2 regions of the Sodalis sp. RH21 genome follow, and region 2 is predicted to be linked to the other one. Evidence: predicted binding sites of a transcription regulator. Region 2 holds the regulator's gene; the other holds the start of a gene.
The links. Region 2 encodes LexA, which represses DNA repair genes until DNA is damaged. Its sites were predicted from a motif close to TNCTGTATGTACATACAGNA; they were not measured.

Region 1 (3,118 bases), 950 kb from region 2:
AGCAACGATTATGGCTACAATTTCGTATTTTCCCGTTATATCGAGGCCATCGGCAATAAAGGCGACGTACTGCTCGGCATTTCCACGTCCGGCAATTCGGCCAATATAATCCGTGCTATTGAAGCGGCGCGCGCCAAGGGCATGCACGTTATCGTCCTGACCGGCAAAGACGGCGGCAAAATGGCCGGCACCTCCGATGTTGAAATTTGCGTGCCGCATTTCGGTTATGCCGACCGGATCCAGGAAATCCATATCAAGGTGATCCATATCCTGATCCAGCTGATTGAAAAAGAGATGGCGGCGGCTTAGCTACGGCATCGAGACGTAATGGTAAAGGAGAGGGGTCATGTGCGAACTACTCGGGATGAGCGCTAATGTACCGACGGACATTTGCTTCAGTTTTACCGGGTTAGTGCAACGTGGGGGTCGTACCGGGCCGCACAAGGACGGGTGGGGCATCACGTTTTATGAAGGCCTGGGCTGCCGGACCTTCAAAGACCCGCTGCCAAGCTTTAACTCGCCTATCGCCCGGCTGGTGCAGGATTATCCCATTAAATCCTGCGCCGTGGTGTCGCATATCCGCCAGGCCAACCGCGGCGAGGTGTCTCTGGAAAACACCCATCCGTTCACCCGCGAATTATGGGGACGCCACTGGACCTTTGCGCATAACGGCCAGCTCAGCGGGTTCCGGCGGTTAAAAACCGGCACGTACCGACCGGTGGGGCAGACCGACAGCGAATATGCCTTTTGTTGGCTGCTGGCGCGCCTGGCGGAGCGTTATCCGCGCCGGCCCGCCAACTGGCCGGCGGTGTTCCGGTATATAGCCGAATTGGCGGACGAGCTGCGGCAAAAGGGCATATTCAATATGCTCTTGTCCGACGGCTGTTTTGTCATGGGGTATTGTTCGACGGATTTATACTGGATTACCCGGCGGGCGCCGTTTGGGAAGGCGACGCTGATCGATCAGGATGTAGAGATCGATTTCCAGCGGCAAACCACGCCCAATGATGTGGTGACGGTCATCGCCACGCAGCCGCTGACCGGTAATGAAACCTGGCACAAGGTCGCGCCAGGGGAGAGCGTGCTATTTCGGCTGGGCGAGCGCGAATTGTGATACCAACGGCGCGCCGCTGCGCAATTGCAGCGGCGCGCTGACGGTATACTGCCCATTGACCACGGCCACCGCCGGCGGCTGGTGGTACTGGGCGAAATAGGCATAGCCCGGTTCCAGGGAGCGCCAGAACGGATAATCGGTTGAATTGCGGTGGCGCTGTAAGTTCGACTCGGTCATGCGGAACGGGAAAATATTGATTTTCACTTCGGCCTGGCCGTTAAGCAGCGCCGCTTCCACATAACGATAAATTTCGGCGATATAACTGTCGGTCATGGCGTAACAGCCAATTGAGCGGCAGTCGCCGTGGATCATCAGCATCGCGCCGGAATAACCGCGGGATTGATCGTAGGCATTCGGAAAGCCGATATTAATCGCCCGATAGTAATGGCTGTTCGGATTCAGATTACGGTTGGTAATGGCGTAAAACCCTTCAGGGCTTTTAAAATCGCCTTCGCGGCGTTTAGGGCCCAGGCCGCCGGAAAAATTACAAATGCGATAGCTATCCAACATACGGTATTCATTACCGACTTTGGCGTAGAGTTCCAGCGTCCGTTCTTCTTTAAATATTTGAATAAAAACCGGCGAGCCGATTAACTGCGACTTTAATTCTTTAGATAATTGCGGCTGCTCACTGGCATAACTAACGGACGTTAATGCCGGTATACAAAACAACATCGCAAACAACAGTGCGATTTTGCCCATTATTAATCCTGCGTAGTCAAAATAATCAAGATGCCGGGCAACGGACGCCGGCGGCAGACCCTTAAAAACGTCAAGTAAAACAAATAAAACAGCGACAAGATAGCACTGCCTACACATTTATCAAGATACGTTTTGTATAAATTAATTGGATTACTGTATACTTATACAGTCAAAGGGGGAGGTGGATGCGTAAAATCATACATGTGGATATGGATTGCTTTTTCGCGGCGGTGGAAATGCGCGATAATCCAGCGTTACGCGATATCCCCCTGGCCATCGGCGCCAGCGCGGACCGGCGCGGGGTAATCAGCACCGCCAATTACCCTGCGCGGGTATACGGGGTGCATAGCGCCATGTCCACCGCCATGGCGCTGAAGCTCTGCCCGCACCTGACTTTGCTTCCCGGGCGCATGGCCGCCTATAAAGAAGCGTCGGAGCATATCCGGCGTATTTTCGGCCGTTATACCCCGCTGATTGAACCCTTGTCTTTGGACGAAGCCTATCTGGATGTTACCGACAGCGGCTGTTGCAGCGGGTCGGCGACCCTGATGGCCCAGGCCATCCGCCAGGATATAGCGGATGAACTGGAACTTACCGCCTCGGCCGGGGTGGCTCCGGTGAAGTTTCTGGCCAAAATCGCCTCGGATCTCAATAAACCCAACGGCCAGTTTGTCATTACCCCCGAGCAGGTGCCGGCGTTTTTGGCCCAGCTCCCCCTGGGCAAAATCCCGGGGGTGGGCAAGGTGACCGCTAAAAAACTCTCCGAGATGGGGCTTGTCACCTGCGCCGACGTGCAGCGCTACGACCTGGCGGCGCTACTTAAGCGATTTGGCAAATTCGGCCGGGTGCTGTGGGAACGGTCTCAGGGAATCGATGAGCGTGAAATCTCATCGGAGCGCCTGCGCAAGTCGGTGGGGGTCGAGCGCACGCTGGCGGAAGATATTGCCGATTGGGCGGACTGCGCGGCGATTATCGAGCAGCTTTACCCCGAGCTGGAGCGCCGTCTGGCCCGGGTCAGGCCGGATCTGCATATTGCCCGGCAAGGAATCAAGCTCAAGTTTGCGGATTTCCAGCAAACCACCCAGGAACATGTCTGGCCGCGCTTGAACAAGCAGGATCTGATACATATCGCACGCCAGGCGTGGGATCAGCGGCGCGGCGATCGCGGGGTAAGGTTGGTGGGGCTGCACGTGACGCTGCTGGACCCGCAAATCGAGCGGCAACTGATGCTCAATTGGGAAGAAGATATGCTGCACCGGCCTCTTCCCTGAGGCGCGGCGCGTGGGATAAAGACCTATCGGT
Region 2 (3,118 bases):
AAGATGGACTGCGGAATTAGCTGCGGGGAATCCCTATGAATGCAACAACCCAGTCTCAATTACTCAGTCAGGCGGAACAACTGTGCGAACAACGTAATGTGCGCCTGACGCCACAGCGCCTGGAAGTGTTGCGCCTGATGACCCAGCAGGAGGGCGCCATCAGCGCCTATGACCTGCTGGACTTGCTCAGGGTATCGGAACCCCAGGCCAAGCCGCCAACTATTTACCGAGCGCTGGATTTTCTGCTGGAACAAGGATTTATCCATCGCGTGGAGTCCACCAATAGCTTTGTGCTTTGCCACCACTTTGAACAACCGGGCCACACGTCCGCTTTTTTCATCTGCGATCGCTGTGGCCAGGTCACGGAGCAATCAACCGAGGGCATTGAGGACATATTGCAGAAGATGGCTAAGGCCGCCGGTTTCGCCATGCGCCATAACGTGGTGGAAGCGCATGGGTTTTGCCCTGCCTGCACGGACGTACAGGCCTGCGAAAGCCCGCAAGATTGCCATCATGACCATAGCATCACTATAAAAAAGCGTTGATAACGTTGTTGCTTGCCCGGATAAATCAGCAAAGATTTTTAATATAATGGCCGCTAGCCCGCATTGAAAAATCATTATTACGGCTGTTTTTGAACCAAGCGGGTCAAGCGGGTAAAGATAAATAAGGTGGGGACAAATAATGCAGCGGCATAAAGCCGGGTGGTACGTCCTTGTACCTTTGGGTAGGAACACTGCTAAAGAAATAACCTCTTGGTACCACGGTTATTTCTTTTTAGACAAGCTACCAACGATATTTATTGCGGGATTCCCAGTCTTTGACTTCCGTTTCGGCGGCATCTTTGCCGTAACCGTAACGTTCCTGGATTTTCCCGATTAATTGCTCGCGTTTGCCTTCAACAACGGTCAAATCATCATCGGTGAGTTTACCCCATTGTTCTTTGATTTTACCTTTGAACTGTTTCCAATTGCCGCTGGCTTCGTCTTTGTTCATCGGAGTTCTCCTTGGTCTTCGGTTAATCAATTAACTTACTATGCATCGGTTAATGAAAAACAAAAAAAATCTGATTCATCTACCGGAGGTCATAAGCTAACCCTATGGCTATAAGTATAGCAGCGCATTTGGTATAAGCATTATTTCGCAGCAGAATAGCCCAGGCTTACCGGCTTTTCATCTGGAAGCGGTCGATAAAACCAGGGTAAACAGCGGGTAGCAGAAGAAAAGGGAAAGAACGGTAAATGTAACAATATGTGTCGGCAGGGCCACCCTGGAGCCGTAGCCAGCAACAGGGGAGGCCGGGAATTGATAGCGTTTTTAGCCGCGTAAATTCACGAGGCCGGCGCAGCGGCACCGGTTTTGGCTACGGCTGCGGGTTAAATCCAGTTGCCGTTGCGGATAACGCCAACCGCCAGCCCTTCAATGGAGAGTTCCTGATGGCGAAGATCGACGATAATGGGCGCGAATTCGCTGTTTTCAGGCAATAACTCCACAATATTGCCATGTTTCTTCAGGCGCTTAACCGTTACTTCATCGTTGATTCGCGCCACCACTACCTGGCCGTTATGCGCGTCCTGGGTTTTGTGCACCGCCAGCAGGTCGCCGTCCATAATGCCGATATCCTTCATGGACATGCCGCTTACCCGCAGCAGGAAATCAGCATGGGGTTTAAACAGGTCGGGGTCTATTTGATAGTGGCTTTCTATGTGCTGTTCCGCAAGCAGAGGCTCGCCGGCGGCCACGCGGCCAATGAGCGGCAGGCCGGTTTCTTCTTCGATTAATAACCGGATGCCACGTGAGGCGCCCGAGACAATTTCGATAGCGCCTTTACGCGCCAGCGCCTTGAGGTGCTCTTCAGCGGCGTTGGGGGACTTGAACCCCAGGCGCTGGGCGATCTCCGCGCGGGTCGGCGGCATACCGGTTTGCGATATGTGATCGCGTATAAGCTCAAAAACCTCTTGCTGTCTGGCGGTTAACGCTTTCATTCCGTCCCCTGTTTGTTTATACAGTCTTTCTGCGAGTATATACAGGTCCGGCGCAATTGAAAACCTTCAACGTACCAAAATGCGATAAAATCCCGGCCAAGGGGGCCTGAAAACGCAAGATCAGGCGAAGTGCCGCCACAACAACATCCCCCAGACGAACAAGGCCAGAATAATGGCCAGCGTGACCGCGGCCGACCCCAGATCCTTCGCCCTACCGGAAAGCGGGTGCAATTCGGGCCCGATACGGTCAACCACGGCTTCTATAGCGCTATTGATAATTTCGATCACCACCACCAGCCACACAGATCCGATCAATAAAATTCGCGAAACGGGGTCTGATTCGAGATAACATGCAATGACGATCGCCAAGATGGCAACCACCACTTCCTGACGGAAAGCGGCTTCATGACGCCAGGCGGCGCAAAATCCTTTTATTGAGTATCCCGTGGCTTTATAGATGCGACTAAGCCCGCTGGTTTGGTTTGCCATAATTTTTATGCACAGAGAGAAAATAGCGCCCATGTTACCTGTTCTTCGCGTTCGTATCACCACAGATCTGCCGCGCGGTTTCTGGTATTCTTGAGTCGCAATGCTAACAAGGGGCTTCACAAAGATATGTCAGGTTGGCGTACTATTTTTTACACGTTCTTGGATTTACCGCTCAGGCTGCTGGTGCGAAGCAAAGTCATTCCCGCGAATCCACGGGAAGAAACCGGTTTGGACCCTCTGCGGCCAATAATGTATGTGTTACCATATAATTCAAAAGCGGACTTACTCACGCTGCGCGCGCAATGTTTGCATCTCCAATTACCCGACCCCTTGATTCCCTTGGAAATCGACGGCGTCGTCTTGCCGCGTTACGTTTTTATCCATGATGGTCCGCGCGTCTTCTCTTATTTCTCGGAAAAACTCGAATCCGTAAAGCTGTTTCACGACTATCTGGACTTGCACCGCAACAATCAGCAACTCGATGTACAAATGGTGCCCGTATCCATCATGTTCGGCCGCTCTCCCGGACGCGAGGCGCAGCAAAACCAGCCCGCCCCCCAGTTGCGCCTGCTTAACGGTTTTCAAAAATTTATCGCCGTACTGTGGCTGGGACGCGATAGCTTCGTCCGCTTCTCCAATCCGCT

Region 1: the regulator LexA is predicted to act here: its motif matches at 1,968-1,987, upstream of dinB (DNA polymerase IV).

What each region holds. Positions count from the first base shown of each region.
Region 1 covers NZ_CP178732.1:4,475,405-4,478,522, reverse strand. The annotation lists gene lpcA (D-sedoheptulose 7-phosphate isomerase) at 1-309, shown strand, start outside; gene ACL2XP_RS20685 (class II glutamine amidotransferase) at 347-1,114, shown strand; gene dpaA (peptidoglycan meso-diaminopimelic acid protein amidase) at 1,085-1,816, opposite strand; gene dinB (DNA polymerase IV) at 2,002-3,087, shown strand; gene pepD (beta-Ala-His dipeptidase) at 3,111-3,118, opposite strand, start outside.
Region 2 covers NZ_CP178732.1:5,425,592-5,428,709, forward strand. The annotation lists gene zur (zinc uptake transcriptional repressor Zur) at 36-545, shown strand; gene ACL2XP_RS25075 (CsbD family protein) at 787-996, opposite strand; gene lexA (transcriptional repressor LexA) at 1,377-1,985, opposite strand; gene ACL2XP_RS25085 (diacylglycerol kinase) at 2,106-2,474, opposite strand; gene plsB (glycerol-3-phosphate 1-O-acyltransferase PlsB) at 2,601-3,118, shown strand, end outside.